DNA from 3 places in the Rhizobium sp. CECT 9324 genome. Region 1 is predicted to be linked to each of the others. Evidence: riboswitches for the same ligand, from Rfam matches in the RefSeq annotation. Region 1 holds a riboswitch; each other region holds the start of a gene.
The links. A riboswitch is a leader RNA that binds a small molecule or an ion and turns the genes downstream of it on or off. The one in region 1 is predicted to bind cobalamin.

Region 1 (3,237 bases):
TTCGACCGAGATGAAATTCAAGCGGCCCGTGTAACCGCGCGCAGCAAGGCCGGCATCCATCCGTCTGGCCCGGTCAAACACACGCGGCAGCAACGACGCAAGCAAAAGACCGTTGGACCTCAGCATCCGGCGGCGACTGCTATAGCCTAGCCGGGCGCCAAGCGACTGCTGGCCAGCATCAAGACAATCGAGCAGCAGCCAGATCATCCGGAACATCACCATGGCGATATCCGATATTTCGACACTGAGCCCTATCCGCTGAAACAGCTGAAGAATGCTTGACAAGGGTGTGGTCAATGCCAGGAACAACAAGGCTGAGACGCAGACACTGCTTCTCAGCGCGACAAAGAGCGCTTTCTCTATGCCTTCGCCCGGGACGACAGATACGATCGGCACGAAATCGACCGCGGTGACGGAGATCAATTGAGCCACCGTGCCCGTCGTAATGAACAGAAACGGTATGCGCGCCGCTCGCAGGATGTCGCGCCATGCGATACGCGCACCAACCCTCATAGTGGCCAGCATAACAACGAGGAACATCAATTGGCCTGTCCATCCTGCCGATAGGAGTGACGCAGCCATCACCCCGCCGGAGAAAAGGAGTTTTTCACCGGCGGCGTGATGACGCCACCGGTTAGTCTGGGCACAGCGATCGATGGCGCGCATCGGTTACAGTGTATCCGCGGTTTTCTTTGGCGACGTCCTGCGGCCGAAATAGAAACCGACAAGTCCAGCACCCAGCGCTGCCTGCAGGGCAAACAGCAGGCTCTCGATCTCCCCACTCGGCGGCTCCCAGAGCGGTGCCGCCCAAGGCTGGTAATCGGGTTGGATTTCGGTGATTGCAGCTTCGGCCTCACCGTCAGCACCACCGAATTCGGCATCGCCGCCGTGATGAATGACGAGCGGAAGGATTGCCAAGGCAATGACGGCGAACAGCATCCAGAGATTACGTTTCAGCATGATCAGGCCTTTGCGGAGAAGATGTTGAGCGCATTCAGTTCGCCGCGGCTGTAGCGCTGCAGCAGGTTGAACACGATGACGGTCAGCAGGCCCTCGCTGATGGCCAGCGGAACTTGCGTAAATGCAAAAATCCCTAGGAATTTGGCAGCGGCACCCGTCATTCCCGATACCGGATCAGGGAAGGCCAGCGCCAGTTGCAGCGAAGTGGTGACATAGGTTGCAAGATCGCCGACCGTGGCCGCAAAAAAGATCGCCACCGCTCCGCTGAAACCTGCCCCGGTGATCCCCTTGAACAAGCCGTAGGCGACGAAGGGCCCGACGATGGCCATCGAGAATATATTCGCACCGAGGGTCGTCAAGCCACCATGCGCAAGGAGCAGTGCCTGGAACAAGAGAACAATCGTTCCCAGCACGGTGGTCACCGTGGGTCCGAACAGCGATGCGGCCAGACCCGTGCCCGTTGGATGGGAACAACTTCCGGTCACTGATGGAATCTTCAAAGCGGAGAGCACAAAAACATAAGCGCCGGATGCCGCCATCAGCAGTTTGACCTCTGGTTTTTCTCGTACCAGCGTCACGATGCGCCTGGCACCGTAAATCACGAATGGCGCGGAAACCGCGCCCCAGCCAACCGCATGCGCGGCCGGCAGATAGCCTTCCATAATATGCATATAACACCCTCAACCACGCCCGCCGCGTGGCCCGAAAAAGTCACCACGGATGTCGTGGCCCAGCGATGGCAGGTCTCCTGGCTCGCGGGTCATAGCTCGGTCCGCCTTATCAGCCGATCACTTGGCCAATGGCATTCTGGACGTCGCTCACCGCTTACAGTTGCGGGGGCAGCCACGGTCTTGGCCCCTGATGGGTAATCCTCACCGTGTTCCCTTTTCATCCGCCATCCCTTGGTCAGGCGGAACCATCTGGTGAAATTCATAGGCGTGCGGCGGGAAAATGACAATGGAACGAAACAGAAAAATCGATCGTCAGGCAAAAGCTGAAGACGACGGAAATTCCCTGCGCGAAAGTGAAAATGGGGCAAGCCGCCAAGCCATAGAGGTGCTATGGTCGCCTGATAAACATTCAGAGCTCCCAGTCAGGCAACGTCCCGGCGCATGCTCATCATTGGAGCGCAAGGCCAAAATTCCAATATGACGATTTTCTCCGTAAGGCATGTTACCGAATATCGCTACAAACGACCGGTGCATTTCGGCGAGCATCGGCTGATGTTTCGACCGCGCGACAGCTACGACCAACGCCTTCTCGACGCAACGCTCCTCTGCGATCCACATCCACAGCAGATACGCTGGATTCAGGACGTGTTTGGCAATTGCGTCGCGATTGTCGATATCACCCGGCCATCGACAAGCCTGCGTTTCGAAACCTGGATCACTGTCGACCACACGCCGCAGGTCGCACTCGATCTTGAGATTGACGAGGCAGCCGCAACCTATCCATTCTCCTATGACCCTGAGGAGCAACCGGACCTTGAGCGGGTCATTCAACGGCATTATCCGGACCAGAGTGATGAAGTCGCCAAATGGGCCAGCCAGTTTGTCGCACTTGGAATGGCCACGCCAACGGGTCAGCTGTTGATGACCATGTGTTGCGCGATCCAGGAAAGCTTCAGTTATGCCCGGCGACATGAACCCGGCACACAGACACCGCAGACGACACTGTCGTCCCGCAAGGGCACCTGTCGCGATTTCGCCCTGCTGATGGTCGAGGCCTGTCGTGCGCTTGGCATGGCTGCCCGTTTCGTCACGGGCTATGTCTATGTCCCGGATCGCGACGGTTCGACGACCCGTGGCGGCGGCTCCACACATGCCTGGTGCCAAGTCTATATTCCGGGTGCCGGCTGGGTCGAATTCGACCCAACAAATGGCATTGTCGGCAACCGTGACTTGATCCGCGTCGGCGTTGCGCGCGACCCACGCCAGGCCGTGCCGCTTTATGGAAGTTACGACGGTGGGCCAACTGACTTTGCGGGCATGTCGGTACAGGTCAACGTGACGACGAAACCTGCTGACGATAGAAGGCATTTGCCTGGGCATGTGACGGAACACTCGTCCCTGCTGAGCGTTCACTCATGACCCAGCGCCGACCGGCGATTTGTACGGGCACCGAACCGAGGAATTCATGAAGATAAGAGCTGGCTTCAATCTGGGCTATGAATGCACCCAACCAACACCAATGCTACTGGCGTTGAACATTCATCCCTCCCGCCGCGTCGACCTCTTATCAGAACAAGTTTTGACCTTCGATCGAGACATTGAAGCC
Region 2 (3,237 bases), on a different contig from region 1:
TGGCGGCATGTTTGCGCTGACCGCGGGCCATGCCGATCACGGTCGATGTTTCGCGCGAAGGTATGGCGAGACTTGCCACCCGATCATTGACCGGATCATCGAGCAGGCGGCCATCGGGACCAAAGATCCAGCCGCAGATCTCACCGGTCGCGCCCGCCGTCAGCAGCGCCTCCATCTCGTCTTGCTGCAGGAAACCATCGAGCAGAAGCGGGGCATTGAGTGTCATCTCGCCGATGCCGACGAATGCGGCGTCGGAGGATTTGCCAAGCTCGATCGTGGGAGCGACCAGCGGCTGGCGGTGCAGAAGATCCCGCTCCTCGCGTGACGACACGATGACGGGCAGAGGCATGGGAAAATGCCGCGCCTTGACCGCATCCGCCATCGAAAAGATGACGTTGAAATAGGCAGCCGAGCCGTCCGGGCTGATATTGCCGGTCAGCGACACAATTTTATGCTGCGGACATTCCATCGGCGAGAGTTGATCGACCATGGCGCGCAAAGTGCGTCCCGTTCCCATGGCAATGACCAAGGGGTCGGGCTGCTTCAGCCATCGTTCCAGTTCCGCGGCGCCAGCCTCGGCCACGCCAACGGTGGCCGATTCGGAGGCCGGGTCGCTGGGGACGATTTCGACATGCTTGAGGCCGTATTTGTCTTTGACAGCTTCGCCGAGTTCGAGACAGGCGGCAATCGGATGGTCGAGCCGCACCTTGATCAGCTTTTCGGCAACCGACAGCGACACGAGCCTCTGGGCGCTTTGCCGCGAAATGCCCATCGCAACCGCAATCTCGTCCTGGGTCCGACCGGCGACATAATAGAGCCAGCCTGCTCTTGCCGCATCATCGAGCCGCGTTTGGCCTTCTGGTCGCTTTGCCATCAAGATTGGCCCACCCTTTCGAAACCAGTGCTGCCAATTTTCGCTCTGACTGTCAAATGACCGAGGCGTCTCCTCACATCTCCACAGGGTGCGCCAGCGTGTCCTGAGCGGTAAAATTGCACTGGACATTCGAATCGGAGATCTTTAATGTTACGATATTACATTACCAAATATCGGCGAGTGGATGAGGCATGAGCAGGCTTGACCGGAAGACCCGACAAGCCCTAAACATATGGCTGACGGTTCCCCAATTGGATGACTCCAAGGGGATTAATAGGGAACACGGTGCGGAATACCCAACAAGGGACCAAGACCGTGGCTGCCCCCGCAACTGTAAGCGGATTGCCGTCCATCCTCGTGGCGTGAAAGCGCCAGGCCACTGCGATCGTGATCGCGGGAAGGCAGATGGACAGCAGATATCCGCGAGCCAGGAGACCTGCCGTCGTCGAAGAGAAACCGCAACGGACGGGGTGTTCCGATGGAAAAGATCTGGCTTGAAGGCAGCGCTTCCGCGCGCTTTTACAATATTGCCATATTGCCTCCGGAGATACCGACGGAGGACAATCATGGCACATGCGAAACGACACACGGTAACCGTTTGCACGGACTGCCGAATCACGGGGACGGCGTGCCGCCCCGGACTTCAGCTTCTCGATCACCTTAACGCCTGCCTGTCAAAGATCGGGGCCTCGGACAATCGCGACTTTGCGGTTGAGGGCACCGTATGCATGGCGGGCTGCAAGAGACCCTGCACCATCGCGTTCCAGGCAAGCGGGAAGGCCACCTATCTCTTTGGTGACATCGAGCCCGACGCGGACATCGAGGCGCTGGTCACATTTGCCAAGCTCTACGGCGAGCGCCCCGATGGCATGACCCGCGAAGCAGAACGTCCGCGCGGTCTTGGCGGCAAGATACTCGCCCGCATCCCGGCCTCCGTGCTGATTTCGGAACAATCCTCGGAGCGTCTCCAATGAGCCCGAACCGTGGGAGAGCCTCCCATGAGCTGTGATGCGAATGGCACGTCGATACGGGTGTCCGATCTCGGCTGGGGTCCGAAGCCGGACCTCCTCCTGGTGCGCGGGGTGAATTTCGAGCTGAACGCAGGCGAGCGGCTCGCGATCATCGGCCCCAATGGTGCCGGCAAGACGTCGCTCCTGCGTTGCCTTTACCGCGGTGTTGTTCCGCGCGAAGGCAGGGTCGAAGTCGGAGGAGAGGACATTTGGCAAATCGGATCGCGACAGGTTGCGCGCCGAATCGCCGTGGTCCTGCAGGAAATGCCGGCGGATTTCCCATTCAGTGTCCGTGATGTGGTGATGATGGGGCGCATTCCCTGGCGCGAGGGTCTGACCGGCTGGACGGATGAGGATCGCCGCGAAGTTGCCCATGCCCTTGAGCACCTGAACCTGGCGCATCTCGCCATGCGCCAGTTCTCCACGCTGTCGGGCGGGGAAAAGCAGCGTGTTCTGGTTGCCCGCGCGCTGACCCAGAAACCCGAGATCATCATTCTCGATGAGCCGACGAATCATCTCGATATCCGCCACCAGCTCGAGATCCTCAACCTGTTGCGCAGTCTCAAACTCACGATCATCACCACGCTGCATGACATCAACCTGGCGGGCGACTTCGCCACCCATGTCGCACTGATGTGCGAGGGGCGCATGACCGCATTTGGAAGACCGGATGATGTCCTGACATCCGGCGCTGTCTCGACCACATTTGGCGTCTCAGCCATGGCGCATCCGACCCCTGGCCACAGCGTTTCACGCTTCTCGTTTTCACTTCAAACTGCTTGATTTAAAAGGATTCCACATGTCGCTTACACGTTTTTCCGCCGCGACCGCCAGCATTCTCGTCTCGGGTTTGCTGACCACCTCGGCGCTCGCTTATCCGGTCACCGTTAAGAGTTGCAATCGCGACGTTACCTTCGATGCGGCACCCAGTCGCGCCGTTTCCAACGACGTCAATCTGACCGAGATGATGCTGGCGCTGAAACTGCAGGATCACATGGTGGGCTACACCGGCGTTTCCGGCTGGAAAACCCTGGACGAAAAAATCAGGGAGGGCGTCAAGGAACTGCCGGAGCTGTCGCCCAAATATCCGACGAAGGAAGTCTTGCTCAACGCTGACGCTGATTTCTACTTTGCCGGCTGGAATTACGGCATGAAGGTCGGCGGTGAAGTCACACCGGAGACACTCGATGCGTTCAAGATCAAGGTCTACGAGTTGACGGAATCCTGCATTCACATCATGGCCAAGGGCAAGCCGACGATGAATGACATGTTTGTCGATCTCGTCAATCTCGGCAAGATCTTCGGCGTCGAAGAGCGCGCCAATGAACTTGTAGCCGGCTATGAAAAAGGACT
Region 3 (3,237 bases), on a different contig from region 1:
TCCAGCGGGTGCCGATCGAATCCTTCTGCGCCTTGACCGTGATTGCCACCGTGTAGGGCCGCGACGGGCTGGACGACAGCGTATAGGTGCGCATCACCGGTTCCGGCGAGGCCGGGATCTCCAGCGTGACGAACTGGCCGGGCTGGTAGCGGAACCACAGGCCCGGCTTGTTCGGCCGGAAGGTGAAGGTCATCACGTCGGGGGCTTCCGGCGTGACGGCAACGCATTCGAGCATGTGCTCCCGGTCCGACCAGGGACGCATCTCATCGACATGGCGATACTGGGTGACAGCGATATTCATCTCAGGCCACCGCAGACAGGCGGGCCTTGTCGCCCTGCAGCCTGTTGATCATGAAGGTCGTGTACCAGTCGACGAACTGCATGACGCCACCTTCGTGCTCGACCGAATAGGGCCCCGGCTCATAGGCCGGCGAACGGATGCCAAAGGCATTTTCCTCGACGATCGAGCGGTCCTGGTCATTGGTCATTTCCCAGACATGGGTCAGTTCCTTGAGATCGTAATCCACACCTTCGACCGCATCCTTGTGCACCAGCCAGGTGGTGGTGACCGCCGTTTCCTCGGCCGACAGCGGCGTGACCCGGAAGGAGATCGCGTGATCGACCAGGATGTGGTTCCAGGTCGAGGGATAGTGGAAGAGAAGCATGGTGCCGATATGCGAGGTCGAGACATCGTCAGACAATGGGCGCCTGACGGCGCGCTTGCCGGACATCGTGTAGCTTTCGGCCTCCTGGATTAGCGGCATGCGGGCGGTGCGGAACTGGCCGGACGGGTCAATATTGAAGGTGCTCGGCAGACCGGCGGCTTCGCAGCGGGCCCAGTGTTCAGCGATGACCGGATCATCGCCGGCGCCCTGCACGCCAGTCGCAGTCGGGGCTTCCGGATAGGTGCGGCAGAGTTCCGGGTGGTTGCTGGCGCAATGATAGCACTCGCGGTTGTTTTCCCAGACGAGTTTCCAGTTGCCCTTCTCGATGATGGTGCTGCGATGGGCGACCTTGGCTTCGGCAAGCCGATGCGGCTTCATGTAGGGTTCGATCGACGCGCGGACCGGGGCGAAATCGGCCGGCTCATTGGCCAGGCAGATGAAGATATAGCCGGCGACGCTTTCGCAATGAACCGGCTTCAGGCCGAATTCACTCTTGTCGAAGGTTTCGCCCATCTGGCGGGCGAAGACCAGCGAACCATCGAGATCATAGGTCCAGTTGTGATAGGGACAGACCAGCTTGGCGGACGCGCCACGATCCGAGGTGCAGACACGGTGGCCGCGGTGACGGCAGGTGTTGTGGAAGGCGCGGATCACCTGATCCTTGCCGCGGACCATGACGATCGGATAGTCGCCGACCTGAGCGGTGAAATAGTTGCCGGCGCGCGGGATCTCGCAGTCATGGCCGATGAACAGCCAGTCGCGGTACCAGATCTGCTCCATGTCGAGCTTGAAATAATCCTGATCGATGTAGAAAGGCTGCTCCAGGCTGAAGCCTTCCCGGCGGTTCTTCAACTGCCGCAATACGGTGCTGTGCAGATCCATGTCGTCCTCGTTCGTTTCACCGGCGATGGAACAGGAGCGCAGCACCAATCGACCCGAAACGGGCGATCACGGCTATCTCCGGCCGCCCACCGCGACCTCATATATCCTTGCATCAAGGCTGGTTTCCGGGCTCTGGAGACGTCTGTTGCCAGACTACGTGCGGCGCCTTCCCAGGATCTTCCCAGTGGCCTTTTGCCGTCACGCGAATCTCCACCACCGTTGCGGGGGCAGCGCCGGATTTTGACCGGCTTCCCGATTTCCCACCCTCCCTACGGGGCAGCACCTCGAGCTTGCCGATATCTAAACACAGCCAGCCGTCGGGTGCTGCATTGCGAAACGACACGTCCGGGAATGTTTGCGACATGCCCATGCAAATGCGCCAAAAGCAGCTCCTCAAAAATGATGTGTCTTTTCTTGGGGATAGGTCGTTTCAGTGACGTCTGTGACTATTGCGATGGCGCAAAATGACAAATCTGTGCAGGTCGCAGCAAGAACTGCATTGCGGCAAGCCTCGCGAAACCTCAAGGGGCCACAGTAGACGCAAATCATGATTAACCATGTCGCTGTAAGATCGGCGTACCGAGCCAGTAACCGTCAGAGCCTCGACATGCAAAAACTTCGATATTACGCGGCCCCGAAAGTCCCGGACAAAAGCGCGACTGCGACGAAGGCCGCGCATACCGAATTCCTGCGCACCGGACGCATCTCGCGCCATCGCGACGACTGGCTTTCGGAGGAAAAGCGCTACCTCACCTATGCGGAGGTGGCCGTGCGTACCGGGCGGCGTCTGGAAACGGCGGCGGAGACCACCCATAGCCGGATCAACGGCTTTCATCGCTCGATCCAGTTTCCGAAAATTATCTTTCACAAGACGCTCGATGACAGCCCGCATCTCGGCTACTGTCACGTCACGGCGGCACGCACCAATTTCGCCCAATATGCCGACGTGAAATGGGCCTTCTACATTGCCAACTTCTTCGCCGAAATCGGCGGCAGCGAGCAATTCTTCGAACAGATCCGGCAGAGCTATACCCGGATGTATTTTGCCGTGGCAATCAAGCCGGAAACCGAGCAGAAGGCCATGGTCGTCGACCGGTCGATCCGCGACAACGGGCTGCTGTTTCGCACCCACGACCCACGGGAAGCCTTGCGCAATGTGTTGATGCTGGGTGCCCGCGACACGGAAATCCGCAAGATCATCGCCAAGCTCTGACCCCAGGCCTGCTTAGCCGGGCTCAGGACCGGCTCAGACGCCGAAGCCACCCACCGGCTTCTTCTTGTAGATAAGCCAATCCTTGGACGTATAGTCGTTGGCGCCATAAATCGTGACGGTGTCGCCGCCATTGGCCTTCGAGGTGGCAAGCGCCTTCTCGGCAAAATTGGTGAAATCGAACGCATTCGGAGCCTGTTCGGAGAAGCAGACGCCGAAGGACATGGCCATCTGACCCGGAGTGCGCCCGCTGGACGAGCCAACAAAGGCCGTTGCCTTGAGCTTGGCGCGCACCAGCTCGATGACACGGCTGATTTCATCCGCGTCGGACGTATAGAGCAACAGACCGAAGCGGCCGGCATCGAAGCGGCAGGCAAGGTCGCCGCCACCGGATGCGGCCTCGAGCACCTTGGCAACCTGCATCAGGAAACGTTCCGCGACAGCCGGCCCCATCTGTTCCTGGATATGGGTGAAATCGTC

Region 2: another riboswitch for cobalamin. It lies ahead of LQ231_RS02610 (DUF1636 domain-containing protein); the one in region 1 lies ahead of LQ231_RS20755 (energy-coupling factor ABC transporter permease).
Region 3: another riboswitch for cobalamin. It lies ahead of LQ231_RS07070 (aromatic ring-hydroxylating dioxygenase subunit alpha); the one in region 1 lies ahead of LQ231_RS20755 (energy-coupling factor ABC transporter permease).

The regions. Positions count from the first base shown of each region.
Region 1 is NZ_CAKKMZ010000002.1:164,387-167,623, reverse strand. It holds gene cbiQ (cobalt ECF transporter T component CbiQ) at 1-666, opposite strand, end outside; gene LQ231_RS20760 (energy-coupling factor ABC transporter substrate-binding protein) at 670-960, opposite strand; gene LQ231_RS20755 (energy-coupling factor ABC transporter permease) at 963-1,631, opposite strand; cobalamin riboswitch at 1,681-1,896, opposite strand; gene LQ231_RS20750 (hypothetical protein) at 1,918-2,112, shown strand; gene LQ231_RS20745 (transglutaminase family protein) at 2,109-3,050, shown strand; gene LQ231_RS20740 (transglutaminase family protein) at 3,097-3,237, shown strand, end outside.
Region 2 is NZ_CAKKMZ010000001.1:566,402-569,638, forward strand. It holds gene LQ231_RS02605 (sugar-binding transcriptional regulator) at 1-874, opposite strand, end outside; cobalamin riboswitch at 1,098-1,333, shown strand; gene LQ231_RS02610 (DUF1636 domain-containing protein) at 1,441-1,848, shown strand; gene LQ231_RS02615 (ABC transporter ATP-binding protein) at 1,873-2,667, shown strand; gene LQ231_RS02620 (ABC transporter substrate-binding protein) at 2,684-3,237, shown strand, end outside.
Region 3 is NZ_CAKKMZ010000001.1:1,445,308-1,448,544, reverse strand. It holds gene LQ231_RS07075 (hybrid-cluster NAD(P)-dependent oxidoreductase) at 1-301, opposite strand, end outside; gene LQ231_RS07070 (aromatic ring-hydroxylating dioxygenase subunit alpha) at 303-1,547, opposite strand; cobalamin riboswitch at 1,646-1,849, opposite strand; gene LQ231_RS07065 (DUF6656 family protein) at 2,155-2,760, shown strand; gene LQ231_RS07060 (GGDEF domain-containing protein) at 2,794-3,237, opposite strand, start outside.